2 regions of the Sphingomonas sp. BL-S-29 genome follow, and region 1 is predicted to be linked to the other one. Evidence: riboswitches for the same ligand, from Rfam matches in the RefSeq annotation. Region 1 holds a riboswitch; the other holds the start of a gene.
What was found. Region 1 has a riboswitch for glycine ahead of ACZ1I2_RS20020 (L-serine ammonia-lyase). Riboswitches for the same ligand answer to the same signal wherever they lie in the genome.

Region 1 (10,923 bases):
ACGGCCGGTCCGACCCCATCAGCGCGCTGCCCAATGTCTCGATCGCCAGCTGGTCCTGCCGCGCATTCTCGGCAAACCGGGAGAAATCATGGTTGAATGCGGTGTGGATCACCCCGTCCGCCGCCGCCGCGCCATCGCGCAGCGTATCGAGGTCGTCGAGCGTCCCGGACACGATGTCGGCACCGGCCGCGGCGAGCCCGGCTGCCTTTTCCGCGGACCGGGCCAGGCCCGTCACCTGATGGCCGGCACTGACCAGTTCCTCGACCACCGCCGACCCGACCCATCCGGTGGCACCCGTTACAAATACGCGCATCTGCTCATCTCCAGCATTTCGATCCGCCTATTGTCGTGATCCGGTTTATGCGGGTAAAGTAGTGACATTATCCTGGTATAAACACTAACTGGATGGGCAGCCATGTCCGACGACAACATGCTCGGCACCTATCTCCGGAATCGGCGCACCAGGCTCGATCCCGCCTCGTTCGGGTTCGCCGGGCGGCGGCGGACCACGGGGTTGCGCCGCGAGGAAGTGGCGCAGCGCGCCAATATCAGCCCGACCTGGTATACCTGGCTTGAACAAGGACGTGGTGGGAAACCCTCGGCCGACGTGCTCGATCGCATCGCGGCGGCATTGACCCTGACGGAGGTCGAGCGCGAGCATCTGTTCCTGCTTGGTCTCGGCCGCCCGCCCGCGGCCCAGTATCGCGGCGGGGATCCGATCACGCCGCGCTTGCAGGGGCTGCTCGACGTGCTGACCTGCAGTCCCGCCATCGTGCGGACCGCGACCTGGGACGTCGTCGCCTGGAACCGCGCCGCGGCGGTGGTCCTCACCAATTACGGCACGATCCCGCCCGGCCAGCGCAATATCCTGCGCCTGATCTTCTGCGACGATCGAGTCCGCGCGGCGCAGCCGCAATGGGAATCGGTGGCGCGATTCGTCGTGAGCTCCTTCCGGATCGATGCCGCGCGCGCCGGCGCCGACGCCGAGGTCGCGCCGCTGGTCGAGGAACTCTGCCGGTCGAGCCCCGAATTCGCCTCGATGTGGCAGGACAATGAAGTGCGGACCTATGGCGACGGGACCAAGCATCTGCGCCATCCCCAGGTCGGCCTGATCGCCCTGGAATATTCCGCCTTCGCGGTGGACGGCCGGCCGGACCTCAGCCTGATCGTCTACAACCCGGCCACGCCGGACGACCGGGCGCTCGTCCAGTCCCTGGTCGACGGGTGGGAAGCTCCTGTCGAGGAATCCCGCGCGGTCTGGGCATCCTGACCAGCGTGGCGATTGACTTGGCGCGGGCACTCGCTCACCTATCGGCGGTCGCACGGGAGAGATCGGCTTTGGCCGGCGCCGAAGGAGCAACCGCCCCGGAAACTCTCAGGCAAAAGGACCGCGCGACACAGACACTCTGGAGAGTGGTGCCACGGCACCCGCCGACGGGATAGCGATCTCAGGCAAAGGGACAGAGGGGGCATGCAACGGCGCGCGCAGCGCCTGACAGGAGCATGCCCCGGTGACCTCACCTCTCGCGACCTCGACTTTTCCCGACCCGCGCTTTCGCCCGATCAGCATCGCCGAGATGTTCACCATCGGCATCGGCCCGTCCAGCTCGCACACGGTCGGGCCAATGCGCGCCGCGGCGGATTTCGCGCGGACCATCCTCGCCCTGCCGGAACGCGCGACCAGGGTCGGTTGCAGCCTGTACGGATCGTTGGCGCTCACCGGCATCGGGCACGGCACCGATACCGCGGTCCTGCTCGGCCTTGCCGGCTGGGAGCCGGAGACAGTCGATCCCGAAGCGGCGGCGGCGCTGGTCGCCGGGTTCCGCACGGACAATGCGCTGCCGCTCGGGCGAGGAGGCGGAGAGGGCGGCTATGCGGTGGCGCTGGACGGCAAGGGCGGGATCGATTTCCATCCCGAACGCTTCGAGCCGGAACATCCTAATGCCCTCGATCTGACTGCCTGGTTCCCGGACGGTACGTCGCAGACGCTACGCTATTATTCGGTCGGCGGCGGCACCATCCGGCGCGGCGGGGAACGACCGGAGCTTGGCAATGTCGCGGTGCGCCATCCCTTCACGTCGGGTGACGAGCTGCTGCTGGCGGCCGAGGCAGAGCATATCTCGATCAGCGAGCTGGTTCGCCGCAACGACACTGCCTGGCGCACCGCGGCCGAGACCGACGCGCTGCTCGACGGCGTCGCCGATGCGATGCGCGCCTGCATCGATCGCGGCATGGTGAAGGGTGGCATATTGCCGGGCGGCCTCAACGTGCGTCGCCGCGCCAAGGGGCTGCACGAAGCGCTGATCTCCCGCTCGGAACGCGGCGCCCCGTCGCATACCATCCAATGGGTCAGCCTCTGGGCGCTGGCCGTGAACGAGGAGAATGCCGCCGGCGGCCGCGTGGTCACCGCGCCGACCAATGGCGCCGCCGGCATCATCCCCGCGGTGATCCGCTATTACGAGACGTTCGAGGGTCCCGCGACGCGCGAGGGCATTCGCATCTTCCTGTCGACTGCGGCGGCGATCGGCATGCTCTACAAGACCCGCGCCTCCATCTCGGCGGCGGAGATGGGCTGCCAGGGCGAGGTCGGCGTGGCCTGCTCGATGGCCGCCGCCGGCCTCGCGGCGGTGCTCGGCGCGAGCAATGCCCAGATCGAGAATGCCGCCGAAATCGGCATCGAGCATAATCTCGGCCTGACCTGCGATCCGATCGGCGGGCTCGTCCAGGTGCCCTGCATCGAGCGCAACGCGATGGGCGCGGTCAAGGCGATCAACGCCGCCTATCTCGCGCTCGACGGGGACGGCACCCACATCGTCAGCCTCGACCAGGCGATTGAGACGATGCGCCAGACCGGCGAGGACATGCGCTCCAAATACAAGGAAACCAGCCTGGGCGGCCTCGCCGTCAACGTGGTGGAGTGCTGACAGGCAGTTGGATCAATAGGTGCAAGGAGCAAACCGTTCGTCCTGAGTAGGGGCTGAGCGAAGTCGAAGACCCGTATCGCAGGACAGTTGGAGCGCATGACGCCTGTTCTTCGATACGCCATTCGACAAGCTCAATGGCTACTCAGGACGAACGGAGACGGTATGGGTTTCGGCTCTACGCCTCAAGCCGCCCGTCAATAATCCCTCGAATAGCGCAGGTTGATCGCGGTCCCGTTCGATCCGCCGGTCTGGCTCAGGATGCTCAATGCCTTGGACAAGGCGATCTCGATCTGGGTCGCGGTGAAGCCGCGCGTGTCGGTAACGATCTCCACATAGATATCGTTGGAGATATATTTGCCCGCGGCGACGGACGTTCCGCGCCCGGTTGCCTCGTCCGCGCCCAGCACGCGCAACCGGTCGATGCCCGAGGCGGAGCGCAGCTTGCCCAGCGGATTGAGCCCGCCGCCCGAGCCGCGCAGCGAATTGAGCGCCGAGGCGAGCTGGATCGCCTGCATCGGCGACAGCTCGGTGATCGAGTTGCCGAACAGGATGCGCGAGAGCAGTTCGTCCTGCGGCAGGCTGGGCGAGGAAGTGAAGGTGATTTGCGGGTTCTGCGCCCGGCCACCGATATTGATGGTGATCGCGGTGCCGGAGAGAGTCGCCGTCGCCCGCATCGACAAGCTCGGGTTCGTCACCGGGCCGCCTTCGAAGCGGATGATGCTGTCCTGGTCGAGATCGAAACGCTTGCCCGCGAAATTATAGGTGCCGCGCACCAGGTCGACATTGCCGATCACCTCCGGCGTGGCCGAGGTGCCGCCCACCCGCAGGTCGGCGCTCCATTCGCTTTCCAGCCCCATGCCGGTCACGAACAGCCGGTTGTCGGCACGGATGCGCAGGTCGAGCTTGAACAGGCTGGGCACGCCTGCCGCAGCTTCGGCCGCATCGCGCGCGGCCTGCGCGCGGCTGGTGCCCTTGCGGCGCACCCCCTGCAGTTCGGCGACTTCGGCCGCGCCCTGGCGGATGATCTCGTACCGCACTTCGGGCAGGTTCAGGGTGCCGGAGATCAGGCCGCCATTCGCCTTGCTGTTGGTCACCGCGATCTCGCCCGAGACGGTCGCGCCCAGCGCGTCGCTGCGCGCGAGCTGCGCATTGCTCAAGGTCACCCGGACATCGATCGGGAAGCCCGCGTCCGAGCCGAACCCGACGCTGCCGCGTGCTGAGACGGTGCCCTTGCCGGCGCGCCCGGTGAACTCGCTGATCTCGAACCGGTCGTTGGTGAAGCGTCCGGTCAGCTTGATCGCGCTGATGCGGGTGCCATAGGTCTCGTTATCATAGGCCAGCGCATTGGCGCGGATCAGCCCGGTCAGCTGCGGGCTGGAGATACGGCCGGAGAAATCGGCGGCAATGCCGATCTGCCCGGTGAGCGTCTGGTTCGCCAGGCCCGACAGGCTCCACAGCACGTCGGCCGGTCCGTTATACCGGATGCCGCCGCCGAGCGGGGCATCCATCAGCGCCGTCATCCAGTCGCCGCCGCCGACCGGCTGCAACCGCAGCTGCGCCCGCCCGATCGTCGCACCGCCGCGCTTGATCAGCGCGGCGAGCGCGCCGCCTTCGGGGCGGAGCGTGCCGAGCGCCGAGATGTCGACCGGGGTGGACACGACCGCCGCGCCGGAGCGGGTGAAGCTACGGATGTCGACGCGCAGGTCGGCGCGGGGCACGCCCGATCCGGCCTGGACATAGTCCAGGCTGCCGGTCGCCCGGCCGCCGGTGCCCGCGCCGGCGGCGAAGGTGTTGAGGATCGCGAGATCGAAATTGTCGAAGCGCGATTGCAGCTCGAGCGTCTTGCCATAGCGACCGGCCACCCGCACCTGCCCCTGCGGCACGACGATCGCGACCGGCGCGAGCACATAGATGCCGTGCTCGTTCCGGATTATCGCCGGCTGGGCGAGGTGGAAGGGCACAGTGCCTACCTGGCCCTGCGCCGCGACCCGGTACAGGTCGGGCGAGAGCTGGGCGTTGGCGGCGATGCGGAAGCTCGCGCCGCTCTGGCCATTGGCGACGATCTGCGCGGTGCCGCGCCCGCCCTGGTAATTCACCTTGGCGCGCGCCGCCTGGAGGAAGAAACTGCCCTGGCGCACGCCGGCGAGCTGGACATCGGCGAGGATCTCCGGCGCCTTGGTGTAGAGGGTGATCGTCGCCTCGACGATCGCACGCTCGATCACCAGCTTGGCCTGGCCGGGGATATGCGCGCCATTGGCCCGGGCCGAGACCTGCGCGCGCTGGATCTTGCCGACCGCCGACAAAGTGACGGTGCCGGTGATGCCCGACCCATTGGCGGTGAGCTTCCCGATGAACGGCCCGGCGGGCGCCTGGCGGACGGTGCCCGCGAAACCGACCCCGGCGAAGCGCGCGCGGTGGATGTCGATGGTCAGCGGCCCGCCACCGGTGCGGATCAGCACGTCCGCGTTGAACGGCCCATAAGGCGAGCCGCCGGTCGCGACCACGGCATAGCCGGTCCCGGTTCCGCGGATCGTCGCCACGACATCGCTGAGCTGCACGCCGACATTGGGCCGGCTCGCCCGCAGCTTGATCAGCGGGCGCTCGGCGGTGCCCGATATGGCGACCGCCAGCGGGCCATATTGAGTCGAATGGCCCTGCGCGGTGAAGGCGATGCGGCCGTCGGGCAAATAACTGCCCTGGCCGCCGGTGAGGCGGAAGCTCGGCGCCGCGACCCGTAGGTTCTGGACCCGGAACACGCCCTTGGGATCGAAGCTGAGATTGCCGACGATCACCGCGCGTCCGCCCAGGAAGTTCTGAACGCCGGCATTGTCGAGCTTCACCGTGGTGACGCCGAACCTTCCCTTCAGCCCGAAGCCGCCGGACGGGACGGTGACCAGGTTCATGTCGGTCGTCAGGTTGATGATGCCGACGCCGTCGATCCGGTAATCGTTGATCCGCCCTTTCAGCCCGGCGCGGTAGATGCCGGTCGACAGGTCGGCGACGACGATCGCGGTGGCATCGATCTGGGGCGAACGGATGCGCAGATTGTCCGACAGGATCGTGTCGCCGGAGATCGCGAACTCGCCGTTGATCGTCACCTTTGTCAGCAAGCCGCCGGCCGCCGCGTTCAGCCCGGTGACGCGCGCGATGCGGCCGGTGACGGGCACGATGATGCGGTCGGCATCGACCCGGCTGCGGCCTTCGGCGTAGAGGCCCTGCACCACGGTCTTGTCGAAGCCGATCGCCGCGGCGCTGATCTTGTAGTCGACCAGCGGCCGGACAAAGGCGCCGTCGAGCCGCAGCGACGCGCGCACGTCACGCCCGTTGAGGTTCGGCGCGATCGATCCGGGGGTGAGCAGGCTCGCCTCGACCTGCAATCCCTCGAAGCGGCTCTGCGCCAGATCGATCATGCCGTTCGCCGTGACCGCCAGCGCGTCGGACTTGACCGACAGCTTCGTGTTCGCGCGCCGCTGCGCCAGGGTCGTGGTCAGATCGACCAGCAGTGCCGGCGCGGTCAGCCGCTCGACCGGCCCGGCCAGGATCAGCCCGGGATGAAGCGGTCCGCGCGCGGTGAAGGTGCCGTTGCGTGCCGTGAGATCGAGCGCGGCCAGCGGCTGGCCGCCGAGCAGCGCCCGCGCCTTGCCCTGCCAGGACGACCAGCTTCCCCGCCCGTCGATCCGCGCGACGAGCGGCTGTTTGAGACCCGCCATGCCCGCGACGATTCCGCCCGCCGGCGCATCGAGCCGCGCATCGACGATCAGCCGGTCCTGATCCGGCACCGCATCGAGCACCAGCGCGAGCCGGTCGCCGCCGTCCAGCGCGGCTGCGTTGCCGGTGATCTGCGCGCGGCCATCGGCGATATGCGCGACGGCATCGAGTGTCATCAGGCGCCGCGTGCCGGTGACGGGCGCGCCGAGCACCAGGCGGTCGACCTTCAGTCTGCCGATATCGATATCGACGTCGGGCAGGGTGGGGGCGTTGGGGTCGCTCGGCACCACTTTCAGTTCGGGCAGGCGGGCAAGGGTGATCAGCGGCGCGCTGGCGGACCGAATATCGGCATGGTTGCGGATGAAGGCGAAGGGCCGCCAGTCGAGATCGACTCGCGGCGCGGTGGCGAACACGCCCTTGGGATCGCTGATCTTCAGGTCGCGGATGGTCAGCTTGCCGTAGAGCGAACCCTCCAGCCGGCCGAATTCGACCTTGATGCCGGACGCCGTCTCATAGCCGGTCAGCTTGCCAGCGAGGAATCGCCGGCCCGGATCGGTATTGAGCGCGAACACCGCCAGCACGGCGAGCGCGAGCAGAGCCGCGACAGTGATTGCCACCCATTTGGCGATCCGCCCGACCGGCAAGCGGCGGCGCGGCACCACGGTTTCGACCTCGGTTTCGGCCATCAGAAGGCCTGCCCGATCGAGATATAGATCGCGACCTTCGCTTCGCCCTTGCGCCGGCCCAACGGCGTCGCGACGTCGAACCGTACCGGCCCGAAATTGGTGTAGTAACGCGCGCCGATACCGACGCCATAGCGCAGGTCGCTGAACTTCGGTTGAGTCGAGGCATAGGCCTGGCCCACATCGAAGAACGGCACGATGCCGTAGTCGCCGAAGCGGTACCGTGCCTCGATCGCGCCCTCGACCAGGCTGCGCCCGCCGACCGGATCGTTATTGGTGTCGCGCGGGCCCAGCTGTTGATAGCCGAAGCCGCGCACCGATCCGCCGCCGCCCGCATAAAGCCGCCGCGACGGCGCGATCGCATCGCGCGGCGCGCCGGCGATCGAAGCGACCCGCACGCGCCCGGCGACCACCAGGCTGTCGGAGACCGGGTAATAGGTGCTGCCGTCCACCTGCGCGCGGGCGTACCGATAGTTGCTGCCTTCGGTCTGCGACGTCTCCGGGCTGATGCGCACCATCGCGCGGAAACCCTTGGTCGGATCGAGCAGGCTGTTCGTGCTGTCGAACGCGAGTTGCCCGTTCAGGCCGAAAATACCGTAATTCTGATAGGCGCGCGTGCCGCTGGCCGGCTGGAACGTGTCCTCGCGCGATCCCAGCAGTTCGAAGCCGTACGCCCAGGTCCAGCGCTTCTGCCAGATCGGGGTAGAATCGAGCGAGATCTTGCCGTTGATGCCGATCGTCAGCGCCTTGTACGCCTTGAAGTCCTGCCGGTTGGCGGTGACGCCGAACAATACGGTCTTGTCGCGGCGCCCCGCATTGGCGCGGCGGAACGTGGCGGCGAGCCCCTGTTCCTGCGTCCCCGCGGTACCGCTGAAAGTCAGCGACCCTTCCGGGCGGAACAGGTTGCGGTGAGTCCAGCTCGCCTCGAGCCTGATGCCTTCGCCCGTCGAATAACCCGCGGTCGCGGCCAGACGGCGGGGCTTGCCGGCATTCTGGGTGACGAGCAGGTCGACCACTTCGGTGCCGTCGGCCGCCGTCCGGCCGGTCTGGCGCGGCTCGACCGCGACGCTGTCGAACAGGCCGGTCGCGACCAGCGCCTCGCGCAAGTCGTTGACCTTCCGGTCGTCATAGAGCTGGCCCGGCTTGAAGCGCGCGAGGATGCCGACGTGCTTCGCGTCGAAGGCGAGCTTGCCCGTCGTCGAATAGGTGCCGAACGAGGAGCGCGGCCCAGTCTCGACCGGCAGCGTATAGGCGCCGAGATGACTCGCATCGTCCAGTTCGATGTCGCGCTGCCCGACCTTGACGAAGGGATAGCCCTGTTGCGGCAATTGCAGCGCGACGCCGCCTTCGGCGGCCTCGATCGCGCTCGCGACGATCGGATCGCCGGTGCGCAGGGCGAGCGCGCTGCGCACCAGACCCGGCGGCACCGTCTCCGGCCCTTCGATGACGATCGAGCCGAGCGTGTAGCGCGTGCCGGGTGCGGCGCTGATCGTCGCGGTGACTCGCCCGGGCTGGTTCTGCACCGGCTCGACCAGCGAGGAGGCCACGCCGTCATAATAGCCCTCGGAGCGGAGCAGGCGCTGGGCGAGCCCCTCATCCTCCTTCGCCCGTGCGGCAATCACCGCGCCATTGGCGCCCTTGCCGTCGCCCTTGTCGAGCGCCGAGAGCGCGCGGAACGGGCCTTCGAGATTGACCGCGTCGAGCCCCTCGACCTTTACGGAGTAGCGCAGCTCGGGCGGGGTGTCGGCAATCTCGGTCTGCGTCGTCGCGGGCGGCGGCTCGACGTCGAAGCCGGCGAGCGGGGGCAGGGGCTGGGTGAGCGCCGGATCCTCGGCGGTGGGCGCGGCGACGGTCTGCGGCGCGGCGGGGCTCGGCGCCGTCGGCTGGGTGGCGGGCGCGGCCGGCATCGCATCGATGCTCTCGATCGGTGCCAGCGGCTGGTTCAGCTCCCCGTCGATCGGCGGCAACGCTTCCTGGAATTGCGACTCCGGGATGATGGGATCACTGCTGGCGGGCGCGGCGGGATCGGCCTTGGCCGCCTGATCCTGCTGGTCCTTGCGCGCCTGCTCGACCGGATCGGGGCGGCGCTGTGCGGATACAGGCTGCGTAACGGCATACAGGCTAGCCAACAGGACTAAGCTTGAGCTTGAACGCAAAACAGCCTGTCCCCCGGCGCGAATGAATAAAATACCTGCCCTGCGGTGCCTATCGGGCGGGTTGCGTGTGGTTCAGGCACAACCCGGCCATCCCGGCCCCTGTCCTGCTTAACTGGCCGGCGGCCCTAGTGGTTCCCTCCATACATCGAACCTGCGTCTCCGTCCGTCCCTCATACCAAGGCATGACTCGAAATTTTCCCCGCGCCGCTCACTTGAAACGGCGAGGTGGCGGGCTTATTAGTTGCCGCAGCAACCATTGCTGGAGCAACGACGTGCCGATCTACACGCACGATGAGTTCAACCCCGACATCTCGGTCGGTTATCTGACCAAGCGCATCTTCCAGGCTGCGCAGTTGGGGCTCGAGCCGATCTTCGTCGCGGAGGATGTCACGCACCTGCAATGGTCCGCGCTGGTGTCGATCTGGCTCGCCCGCGGCCTTACCTGTCGTGCGCTCGCGCACGATCTCGGGCACGACAAGGGTGCCACGACGCGTCTGGTCGACTCGCTCGAGGAGCGCGGCTTCCTCGCGCGGGACCGGGACGAAGGCGACCGGCGCGTGATCAATCTCGTGTTGACGGAGAAAGGTCAGCAGGTCGCCGAGCGCTGCATGCACGGCGTGGTCGATCTGTGGAACGGCTGGCTTGCCGACTGGTCGCCGGAGGATGCGGCGCAGCTGATCGGCCATCTCCAGCGCCTGCGGACGACGCTCGAGACCAGTGTCGGAGACCCATCATGCGCCTGACCGCCCTGGCGCTCGCCACTACTGCCTTGCTTGCAGGCTGCGCGATCCCCGCGTCGCGGCCCGAAGTCGCACCCATCGCCGATTCCGCGCTTGGCCTGACCGGTGCTACCGACGCCGTCTTCCCGGCGATCGCCGATGACTGGTGGCGTTCGTTCGGCGATCCGCAGCTCGACCGGCTGGTCGCCGATGCCCAGGCGGGCAATCCGACGCTGGATGCGGCGCTCGCGCGCGTGCGTCAGGCAAGCGCGATCCTCGCCAGCCAGCGCGCCGATGACGGCCCCAATGCGGCGTTCGACGCCCAGGCGCAGGTCGCCCGTCTCAGCGGCCGCTACCAGATCCCGCCGCCTTTCGCCGGCACCACGCGGTTCATCGGCCAGGCCCAGGCCGGGTTGAACTGGAACCTCGACCTTTTCGGCCGGCAAAAGGCCGTGATCGCCGGCGCGCGCGCCTCGACGCGTGCGGCAATGCTCGATGCGACCGCCGCCCGCCTCGCGCTCGCCGGGTCGGTCGTGCAGACCTATATCGAGCTCGCCCGCGCCGAACGCCTCGCGGCGCTGGCGCAGCAGACCATCGCCACCCGCCAGGGCTCGCTCCGGCTGGTGCAGATCCGTATCCGCAACAAGCTGGCAAGCGATCTCGACGCGCAGGCGGCGCAGACTCTGCTCGCCCAGGCGCAGCAGGCGCTGGTCCGCGCCACGGCGCAACGCGA
Region 2 (10,923 bases), 1.5 Mb from region 1:
CGCGCCCTGCTCGCGCTCGAGCAGGATACGCTCGGCGCCCATGAAATTGCCTTCCTCGCGACGGCGCTTGGACAAAGCGAAGCCGAGATCGGCCATCACCGGCGTGGTCTTGGGATCGAGATCATGCCCGTAGAGCGGCAAGCCGGCCTCGAGCCGCAGCGAATCGCGCGCGCCGAGCCCGATCGGCTTCACTTCGGCCTCGGCGGTCAGCGCATCGGCGAGTGCCTCGGCAGCCTCGGCCGGCACCGAAATCTCGAACCCGTCCTCACCGGTATAGCCCGAGCGGCTGATCCACAGCGGCGTGCCGTTCCACTCGAACGCACCCGCGGTCATGAACACCAACGCCTCGACGCCCGGCACCAGCCGCGACAGCACGTCAACCGCCTTGGGGCCCTGGAGCGCGAGCAGCGCCTGCTCGTCCATGATGTTGATCGTGATGTCCTCGGGCAGGTGATCGAGGAGATAGGAGATGTCGTCATATTTGGTCGCGCCGTTGACGACCATGTAGATGCCGTCCTCGCGGCGCGTGACCATCAGATCATCGAGAATGCCGCCATTCTCCGCGAGCAGCAGCGAATAGCGCATCTTCGTAGGGGCAAGCCCCTTGATGTCGCCCGGCAGCAGCGCTTCGAGCGCGGCATCGGCGCAGTCGCCGGTAAAGAGCAGCTGGCCCATATGGCTGACGTCGAACAAACCGGCGGAGTCGCGCGTCCACAGATGCTCGGCCATGATGCCTTCATACTGGACGGGCATGTGATAGCCGGCGAATTCGACCATCCGGCCGTCCCGCGCACGGTGCCACGCATCGAGCGGCAGCGTCTGGATCTCGATTTCGGGGCCTTCGTTGTCACTCAATGCCGGTCTCCGTCACAAGGTGTCACGGCGTTACGCAGCGCATCTTACGCCGCGTTTCGCCGCCCCCTCTGTCACGGGAACCTGAGAGCTTTGACCACCCGCTTGCGCAGGATGGCTTACCCCTTCGGTGGGCCGGGCAAACATCGCCTCGGCCGCTTTCCAGAGTGTCGATAGCCCGCGCGGTCCGGTGTGCCTGAGAGATTCCGGGGCGGTTGCTCCTTCGGCGCCCTGGATCAGGGATTCCATGCCAAGCCATTGCTTTGACAAGGGTCCCACGTCCGGGGTCTCTCCCGCGCGTGCCTATGGAAGTTGCCCTCCATCGACATGCCCGGTGTGACGCGGTGCAGCATGCGAGTCAATCGGCCTTGGTAACGCTTTTAGCTAAGCCATCAATTTGAGGGCACGGTGCCGCCATCCGTCATACAGCAGTTCCATACCCGCAAGGTCACGAAGCGCCGCCGGGTCGTGACGATGGTCCCCGGCGATGAGCAGACCGAAGACGCGGCGGACTGTCCACCCTGGCAAGGGGCGCTCGACCATCGCCAGGGCCTCGCCCGGCTCGGCGGCGCCTTCCTCGATCACGCGGTAATACCATCCGCTGCGCCGTTCCTTGACCATCAGTGCCGGGAGAGCCGGCCAGCGCAGCCGTTCAGCCTGCTTCCAGCAGGGTTGCCGGCCCTGGCTGATCTCGATCAGCGCGCGGCCCAGGCGGAACCGGTCGCCGATGCAGACCTGATCTTCGGTCAGCCCGAGCGTCGCGATATTCTCGCCAAAGGCCCCCGGCGCCGCGAGCACCGGATCGTCCACCCTGTCCTCGCTCCAGCGCGCATAATGATCATGGGGATAATGATGCAGCGCCTTGTCCGGTCCGCCATGAACGGTCGGATCGGCCTGCTCGTCGCCTTCCAGCCCAAGAAAGCCGATCTTCACCGGCCCGGTGACGGGAGACTTGGCGATGGCGCTGTTTTCACCCCGCCCGAGGTACCGGGCCTTACCCGTCAGCAGGGCAAAGGCCCGGACCTCGGTCACCGGGTGGCGTTGTACTTGAGCTGATCGTCGGTCAGTTGAAAGCCGACCAGCGCCTCGAAGGTAGCGCGCAGCACGGCCTGGCGAATCTCCGGACGAGTCAGCGGGTCGACCGCGGCGTCGCTGCCGCCCGCCTTGCGCTTTTCGGTCAGCTTCTTGCGGACATCTTCAGAAAGGCTGGCCGCCGCGCGGGAGATGGTGCTGCTCGCCTGGCCGCTGGCCGTCGCACGGTCCTGCCCGGCATTGAAATGCACGGAGACATGGCCGACGCGCTTGGCGATAACGGCGGTGCCGCCCCGCACGACGGTGATGAAATAGGGCAGACTCACGTCGCGCGCCGTATCGGTGCGCGCCCGGCGCGCCTGGATATCGAAGGTGACGGTGGTGACGATGTCGTCAGTCGCATCGGCGCAGGTGGAGCGGACATTGGTCATCACCGCCGCAACGTCGATCGCGGTCGCCGCGGTACTGGCCGGCGGATCGAACAGGGTGATATCGCCGGTCGCCGCGGGAACGCCGACGGTCGGACAGGCCGAACGGATCGCCGTGATGCCACCCGTTTCGTCAATGTCTCCGGTGGTGGAGCAGCCGCCGGCCAGCAGCATCAGGATGGCGGGAACGGCAATTTTCCGGGCTGTCACGGGCACACGCACCTTATCACATGGGAACACATAGGAAGGGGCCTCGCGCTCGCGCGCACCGGCCCCGGAACGACGCGCACCATAGGAACCGGCTTTCGCGCACGCAAGCAATCGCGTAGAGCCCATCGTGATGACCGATCTCCAGAAACCGCCACTCGAACTGCTCATTGCCGCGCCGCGCGGCTTTTGCGCTGGCGTCGACCGCGCGATCCAGATCGTCGAGCTGGCGATCGAGAAATATGGTGCGCCGGTCTATGTCCGGCACGAGATCGTCCACAACAAGTTCGTCGTCGATGCGCTGCGCGAGAAAGGCGCGATCTTCGTCGAGGAGCTTGACGAAGTGCCGGATGGCGTGCCGGTGGTCTTTTCCGCGCACGGCGTGCCCAAGGCAGTGCCGACCAAGGCAGCGCAGCGCGGCCTCTCCTATCTCGACGCCACTTGCCCGCTCGTCTCCAAGGTGCATCGCCAGGCCGAACGGCTGGTCGCCGCCGGCCGCCACATCGTCTTCATCGGTCATGAGGGCCATCCCGAGGTGATCGGGACCTTCGGCCAGGTCCCCGAAGGATCGATGTCGCTGGTAGAAACCGTCGCCGATGTCGAGACGATGACGCCGTCCGACCCCGCCAATCTCGCTTTCCTCACTCAGACGACGCTGTCGGTCGACGATACCGCCGCCATCGTCGAGGCGCTGCAGCGCCGCTTTCCCGCGATCCAGGCACCGCGTGGCGAGGACATCTGCTACGCCACGTCGAACCGTCAGGCGGCGGTCAAGAAGATCGCCGGCGCTTGCGACGCGATGCTGGTGATCGGCGCACCCAATTCCTCCAACTCGGTCCGGCTGGTCGAGGTCGCGGTGCGCGAGGGCACGCCGGCCCTGCTCGTGCAGCGCGCGAGCGACCTGAATTTCGACTTCCTCGAAGGCGTCCGGACACTCGGCATCACCGCCGGAGCCTCGGCCCCCGAAGTATTGGTCCGCGAACTCGTCGACCGGCTGTCGGAGCGGTTCGAGGTCAGCGAGTTCGAAGTCGAGACCACGCGCGAGACGATTTCCTTCAAGCTGCCCCGCGGCCTCGAAGTCGCGGCTTAGGGCCTGCAAGTGCAGCTGGAGGGGGTCGTGATCGCTCGGAGAGGGTCGCCGGCAAGGAGCGTGGCGCAGGGCGGGCCGGTAGCCCGTCCAAGCCGCGCGACGCCGTCCGGCGGCCCTCTCCGAGCGACCCCTTCGGGGCGGGGCGCCTTTTGCCGCCCGGCGGCGTCGCGCGTCGGTCACGATGAATATCCATCGCTCCCTCCTTGCTCCTACCCGGGCGGCAAAATTCGCCTCGTCCCGACCCCCTCCAGCTGCACTTGCAGGCCCTAGTCCATGGCGGTATATACTCAGGTTTCAGCGGAGGCGCTGGGCGCCTTCCTGTCGCGTTTCGACCATGGCGAACTCGTCTCCGCCAAGGGGATCGCCGAGGGCGTTGAGAACAGCAATTACCTGGTCGATACGACCGCCGGCCGCTTCATCCTGACGCTCTACGAAAAGCGTGTGCATCTGGACGATCTGCCCTTCTTCTTTTCGATGATCGATCATCTCGGGAAACACGACCTGCCGGTGCCGCGCGCCCTGCCCGACCGCGACGGCACCGTGATCCATCAGCTCGAAGGCCGGCCCGCCTGCCTGATCGAGTTCCTTACCGGCGTCTCGGTCTCGCATCCCACCATCCCACAGGCCTTTGCCGCCGGCACCGCGATGGGCCGGATGCATGAGGCACTGGCCGATTTCCCCCTGACGCGCGCCAATTCGATGGGCGTCGATACCTGGCGGCCATTGTTCGAACGCTGTGGCCGCGACCTGGATGGCATCGCGCCGGGGCTGTACGACGATGTCGGTTTCGCGCTCGACGCGGTTCTCGCCGCCTGGCCCACCCACCTTCCGGTCGGCGCGATCCATGCGGACCTGTTCCCCGACAATGTCCTGATGCGCGGCGATGCCGTGACCGGACTGATCGACTTCTATTTCGCCTGCACCGACATCCGCGCCTATGACCTTGCGGTCATGCACACTGCCTGGTCGTTCGACGCGACCGGAAGCAACGCCAATTGGGCGGTCGGGCGCGCGCTGATCGACGGCTACACGCAGTCGATCGATCTCACGCCCCAAGAACGGGCAGCCCTGATCCATCTCGCCAAGGGCGCCTGTATCCGTTTCCTTTTGTCGCGCGCCTGGGACTGGCTCAACACGCCGGCTGATGCGCTGGTCACGCGGAAGGATCCGCTCGCCTATCTCCGCCGCCTCAGGGCCTATGAGACGCAGGGCGCGGGGCAATTCGCATGACGACGGAACTCACCAAAGTCGAAATCGCCACCGACGGCGCGTGCAAGGGCAATCCGGGGCCGGGCGGCTGGGGCGCGGTGATCCGTGCCGGCACGCGCGAGCGCGACATTTCGGGCGGCGAAAAGCTGACCACCAACAATCGGATGGAGCTCAGGGCAGCGATCGAGGGCCTGAACGCGCTCACGCGCCCGTGCCATGTCGTCCTCTCGACCGACAGCCGCTATGTCATGGACGGCCTGACCAAATGGATCAAAGGCTGGCAGAAGAATGGCTGGAAGACCGCTGCCAAACAGCCGGTCAAGAATGCCGACCTCTGGCAGGCGCTGCTGGCCGCCGCCAAGCCGCACCGCATCGAATGGCTCTGGGTAAAGGGGCATGCCGGACATCCGGACAATGAACGCGCCGACAAGCTGGCCAGCGACGCCGCGGTGGCGGCGGCGCGGGGTTAGCGCCTCCTGATATCACCCCGGACTTGTTCCCGGCCATCGCGCCGCAAATCTGGACGATGAGGGGTAGCGCTGCATTCGCCAACGCTCACATGATTCAACACAGCGCCTGAATCTGCCATCCATGGGCAATGACCGCGCCTGCTCCCCCCTCCAATGCAGCCCTTCGATCACATCGGCGCGCCACGGCGGCAGGGCGCCAATTCCCTGATCAACCCAAACCAATTCCCTGTTCCGCGCCGGAATTTCCCTGTTCTGCGGAAACAGGGAAACTGGAGTGACCCCCTTTAGTGAGACACGTTAATTAGAGAGAGCTCGGTTGCTTGTTTGAAGGGCTGCTGCGCAGCAGCCCTTCGCATGGTTTCCTCATACTCGTCGGGCGACCTGTAGGCCAAGGCGGAGTGCAGGCGCTGGCGATTGTAGACCTGCTCGATGAAGGTCCCGATCCGCTCGCGTGCGTCGGCGAGGTCGCGATAGCCGGTACCGTCGACCTCCTCCTGCTTCAGGGTCTTCATGAAGCTCTCGGCCATGGCGTTGTCGTAAGGGCAGCCCGCACGGCTCATGCTGGGGATGATGCCGGCGGCTTCGAGCCGGGCGATGTACGCGCCGCAAGCATATTGCACGCCTCGGTCGGAGTGATGGACCAGACCGTCCGCGGTCACCCTGCGTCGCTCCAGCGCCATGGCGAGCGCCTCGAGCGCCAGCTCGGCGCGCAGATGGTCCGCCATCGCCCAGCCGACCACCTTGCGGCTGAACGCGTCGAGGATCACCGCCAGATAGACGAACGCCTCGGCCAGATGGACATAGGTGATGTCCGCCACCCATAGCTGGTTGATCGCCATCGGTTGCATCGCGCGCGCCAGATTGGGCCACACCCGCCAGCCGTGCCGCGCATCCGTCGTCGCCGGCCGGAACGTCCGACCCCGCAGGCACAGCAGATTGTCCTCGCGCATCAGCCGGGCCACCCGCTTGTGGTTGACGCACCAACCGTCACGCCTGAGCAGCGCGGTGATCCGGCGATAGCCATAGAAGCGCTGCGCCAGGCACAGCCGCTGCACCTGATCGCGCAGCGCCGTCTCTTCCACTTTTGGCGCATGCTCGCGCCAGCGCCGGTAATAGCTGGCCCGGCTTACCCCGGCCAACTGGCACAGCGCCTCTGTCGACAGCGCCGATCCCTCGCCTTGCGAACCCGTCATCGCCTGGATCTCGGCGAAGACGTCGTCTCGCCAGCACCGTCGCTCGGCTGGCGTGACGCCTCGATACGCCGCAAGGCGCCTTTGAAAAAATCCAGCGCCACCTGCTGCTCGCCGATCTTGCGCTGCAAGGCCTCGATCTGACGCTGCGCTGTGGCAACATCGCGGATCTCACCAACCGCCGCCTGGCTAGCCATCGCATCCGCTACGCGCCCCGGACGACCCGGATCGCGCAGCGCCTGCTCCCCGCCCGCCCGCACCGCATTGCGCCACCGGTACAGCAGATTATCCCTGATCCCCAACTCGAGCGACAAGGCTGACACCCGCTCGCCCGACTCAATCCGACCCACAACCCACAGCTTGAACCCCCGGTCGTGCCGTCGTCGATGGTCCTTCGACATTCTTGCCCTCCATCCAGAGAGCTCTCTCTTATTTCATGTCTCAGTCTAGGGGGGCATTCCAAAACGATCTTCAACACTATGTTTTCGCATCGATATTTCGGAGAAAATGCACCCAGAACAGGCCCGAAAACAAAAAAATTCCCTGTTCCGCGGCCGGAACAGGGAATTTCGGTGGTCCCATCGTCGATCCACCGGCTGCCAAGCGCAGCCCGCGATCGTCAGAAAAGGCTCAACCCTCTTCGATCGGCGCGCCCGGTCCATTCTTCAGCACCGACTCGATCGCGTTCTTCGCGCCGGCCTTGCTCGAATAGCCCTCGGTCCAGAAGATGATTTCGCTGTTGTACTTGAACTTGGCGACATACTCGCCGGCCTTGTTCTGCTCGATCACGAACTTATGCGCCATGTCTTCTCTCCCTGGCTGATTGACGCAGGTTAGGCTTGGTTGCCGCGTTATACCAGTGCGGCGAATCGGTCCGGCGCATATCGGGCCGGATCGATCGCAGCGACCGCCGGGTCCGCCGGCCGCCCGAGCAGCAGCGCGGCCGCCAGCATCGCGCCGGCGGGCGCGGTCTGGATGCCGAATCCGCCCTGTCCGGCGCACCAGAAAAAGCCGGGAAGCCGCGGATCGAACCCGTAAACGGGCAGCCGGTCCGGCGCGAAACTCCTGAGGCCAGCCCAGCGCCGCTCGACCGCGGTCACGCGCCAGTCGACCACCTGCTCGAACCGGTCGATCGCGATCGCCACATCGATTTCCTCGGGCTGGACGTCGCACGGCGCGACTCGGGTCTCGTCATGCGGGCTGAGCCACAGGCGCCCGCCCGCCTCCGGCTTGAAATAGAAATTGCCCGAGATGTCGGCAACATGCGGCAGCCCGGCGGGCGCGGCGGGATCGGTCCGCAATTGAGTCATGGTGCGGCGATAGGGCTGGATCCCGACCGGCATCGCGCCCGCGATCCGCGCCAGCTCGTCCGCCCATGCGCCGGCGGCATTGACCAGGATCGTCGCGGCGACGTCTCCCGCGGGGGTGGTGAGCCGCCACTGCCCGCCAGCGCGCCCAGCGGTTTGAAGCGGCGCGTTCAGGATCATCTCCGCACCGGCGCGGCGGGCACGGGCGATATAGTCGGCATGAAGAGCGGCGACGTCGATATAGGCACTGCTCGCCTCCATCACGCCGAGCGTCCAGTCGTCGCGCAACCCGGGAACGAGGGTCGCCGGGTCGACGCGATCGAGCGCGATGATCCCCTCGAACTCGGCGAGAAAGGTATCGATCGCCGCCGCGTCCCTGGCCCGGCCGATATGGAGCGACCCCAACGGCGCCAGGAAACCGCCCGCCGCCAGCACTGGGCCCGAGGCAGTGGTAAGCGGCTGCACGCCCGGGCCGCCATAGCTTTCCGACCAGAAGGCAGCCGAGCGGCCGGTGGCGTGATAGCCCGGCGCATGCTCGCCCTCGATCAGCAGGACCGACGCATGGGGCGCCGCCGCCGCTGCAAGGCTCGCCCCGGCGATCCCGGCCCCGACGATCGCGATATCGTACCGCTTCACGATTCCGTCCCCGCGAGCGTCAGCGCTGTACGCGCGCGGCGAGGAAGAGGTCGATCGTGCTGATCGCGCGATGGCGCACCCCATCCGCCTCGCGCAGGATTTCGTGCGCCGATTCCTGCCCGAACCGCTCGACCTGCACATCGGGCAATCTCTCGGCGACCTTCAGCGCGGCCTTGGCGCTGACCAGCTTGTCCGCCTCGGCGACGAGCATCAGCACTGGCACCCTCATCGTCGCGAGTCGCGGATCGTCACGCAGGCGCCGGGTCGACTCGAACGCCTTCAACACCCAGCGCCAGCTCGGCGGACCAAGCACGAGCTCGGGCTTGCTCGCTTGCCAATATAGTTCGTCCTCATAACGGGCGGGGTCGTGAGTCAGCAGCGCCTGGCGCGTGGCGGTGGTCGCCGGACGCTCATTGACCTTCCAGGCGGCGCGCGCCGGATTGCCGACTCGGTTCAGAACCCTGGCGAGCCGCTCGCCCATCCCGGCGCCGAGCGGACTGTGCAGACCGAGCATTGGCGCGACCAGCACCGCCGCGGCGGGCCGCGCGACACCCTCGGTCAGCGCACGCAGCACCAGGTGCCCGCCCATCGAGTGACCCATCAGCACCTGCGGACCCTCCGCCTCGGCTGACCATTCAGTCCAGAAGGCGGCGAAATCGTCGATGAAGGTGTCGAAGGTCTCGATATGCCCGACATGCTGGTCGGGTGACAGCCGCCCGGATCCGCCCTGCCCGCGCCAGTCGAACGCGGTGATCGACCAGCCCTGGCCATGCCAGTGCGCGAACGCCTCGAGATATTTTTCGAAGATGTCGCCCCGGCCGCCCTGGAACAGGATGCTGCCGCGCGGATGCCCCTCGGCGGGCCAGTCGAAACGCCGCAGCCGCCAGCCGTCCGGGGCGGTCCAGAACGTGATCCGGGCAGTGGCCGGAATCGCGCGGCGATACAGCTGCGGGGAAACCATTCACGCTGGTTACTTTTTGGAAAGCCATGTCGTCTAGGTAAATTGCTGATGGTTGGGGGAATATCAAACGCTTTGCTGATCGGCGCGCTTGCGCTGCTCCTTGTCTCCGCGGGGATCCAGGATGCGCGCACCCGCGAGATCGCCAATTGGAAGAACCTCGCGATCGCGCTGCTCGCACCCTTGTGGTGGTGGGCAAATGGCTGGGCGATCTGGCCGGACATCGCGATCCAGGTCGGCGTCGCGGCGATCGTCTTCGCTTTTTTCATCGGCGCGTTCGCCATGGGATGGATGGGCGGCGGCGACACCAAGATGATCGGTGCGCTCGCCCTGTGGTTCCCGTTCGACACGCTCGTCTGGATGCTGATCGTGATGTCGCTGCTCGGCGGCGCGCTCACGCTGCTGCTCATGATCGAGCGCGCGATCCGCAAGAAAACCGAACGGCCGGAAATCCCTTACGGCGTGGCGATCGCGGTCGCCGCGCTGCTCACGCTTCGCGAACCGATTCTTAATCAGTTCCTGTGAATGCTTAACGCGGGTTCAATCGTCCCGCGCCGGAAAGGCTTGAAAAGTCATGGATAGTCGCAAGATCATTCTCCTGGTGGGCGCCCTGATCGTCGCTGCGATCACCGCGTTCATGGCGCGCAGCCTGATCCTGGGCGGGGCCGCCCCCCAGGCTGGCGCCGCCACGGCGGTCGCCGCGCCGGTCGATGGACCGGAGGTGCTCGTCGCCACCCGCGCGTTGCCGGTCGGGACGATCCTGGATGCCACCGCGCTGAAGTTCCAGCCCTGGCCCAAGGAGCTGGTCGACAACGCCTATTTCATCAAGAAGGACACCAACCTGCAGTCGCTGCAGGGCACGGTCGTCCGCAACGCGATCACCGCTGGCCAGCCGGTCACGCAGGGCGCGCTCGTCAAGCCGGGCGATCGCGGCTTCCTCGCGGCGGCGCTCGGGCCGGGCATGCGCGCCGTCACCTTCCCCGTGTCGGCGCAGACCGGCGTCGCCGGCTTCGTCTTCCCGGGTGACCGGATCGATCTGGTGCTGACCCAGACGGTACCTGGCGGCGGCGACGGCCCGCCGCTCAAGGTGGCCGAGACGGTGATGCGCAACCTGCGCGTGCTGGCGACTGACCAGCGCACCGACAATACGGTGGGCGACGACGGCAAGACCGTGGTTCACACCTTCTCGAACGTGACGATCGAGGCAACGCCCAAGATCGCGGAGAAGATTGCGGTCGCCCAGACGCTCGGCTCGCTCTCCCTGTCGCTGCGCTCGATCGCCGACAATGCCAGCGAACTCGAGGAAGCGATCGCCAATGGCGACGTCACGGTGCCCGAGGGCAATGACCCCAAGGCGGAGAAGGCCATGCTGATGCAGGTCGCGAGTCAGCCCCAGGCGGGCAGTTCGACGATCGCCACGGGTGCCGACGTGTCGCGCTTCCAGCGCAGCACGGTCCCCGGCAAGGCGTCCGCAACACCGGCCGAAGGTGGAAGCGGGGCTTTCCCGGGCGCCGCCGCGCCGGTCGGCCCGATGGTGCGCGTCG

Region 2: linked by a shared signal. The riboswitch ahead of gcvT (glycine cleavage system aminomethyltransferase GcvT) and the one ahead of ACZ1I2_RS20020 (L-serine ammonia-lyase) in region 1 are both predicted to bind glycine.

The regions. Positions count from the first base shown of each region.
Region 1 covers NZ_CM145482.1:4,209,352-4,220,274, reverse strand. The annotation lists gene ACZ1I2_RS20030 (SDR family oxidoreductase) at 1-313, opposite strand, end outside; gene ACZ1I2_RS20025 (helix-turn-helix transcriptional regulator) at 416-1,270, shown strand; glycine riboswitch at 1,314-1,401, shown strand; glycine riboswitch at 1,403-1,468, shown strand; gene ACZ1I2_RS20020 (L-serine ammonia-lyase) at 1,578-2,924, shown strand; gene ACZ1I2_RS20015 (translocation/assembly module TamB domain-containing protein) at 3,119-7,318, opposite strand; gene ACZ1I2_RS20010 (autotransporter assembly complex protein TamA) at 7,318-9,444, opposite strand; gene ACZ1I2_RS20005 (MarR family winged helix-turn-helix transcriptional regulator) at 9,744-10,214, shown strand; gene ACZ1I2_RS20000 (efflux transporter outer membrane subunit) at 10,205-10,923, shown strand, end outside.
Region 2 covers NZ_CM145482.1:2,731,693-2,742,615, reverse strand. The annotation lists gene gcvT (glycine cleavage system aminomethyltransferase GcvT) at 1-855, opposite strand, end outside; glycine riboswitch at 1,026-1,158, opposite strand; gene ACZ1I2_RS13060 (MOSC domain-containing protein) at 1,237-1,884, opposite strand; gene ACZ1I2_RS13055 (hypothetical protein) at 1,881-2,486, opposite strand; gene ispH (4-hydroxy-3-methylbut-2-enyl diphosphate reductase) at 2,653-3,609, shown strand; gene thrB (homoserine kinase) at 3,883-4,839, shown strand; gene rnhA (ribonuclease HI) at 4,836-5,288, shown strand; gene ACZ1I2_RS13035 (IS3 family transposase) at 5,573-6,481, opposite strand; gene ACZ1I2_RS13030 (transposase) at 6,478-6,879, opposite strand; gene ACZ1I2_RS13025 (YegP family protein) at 7,109-7,282, opposite strand; gene ACZ1I2_RS13020 (NAD(P)/FAD-dependent oxidoreductase) at 7,330-8,421, opposite strand; gene ACZ1I2_RS13015 (alpha/beta fold hydrolase) at 8,441-9,382, opposite strand; gene ACZ1I2_RS13010 (A24 family peptidase) at 9,431-9,904, shown strand; gene cpaB (Flp pilus assembly protein CpaB) at 9,954-10,923, shown strand, end outside.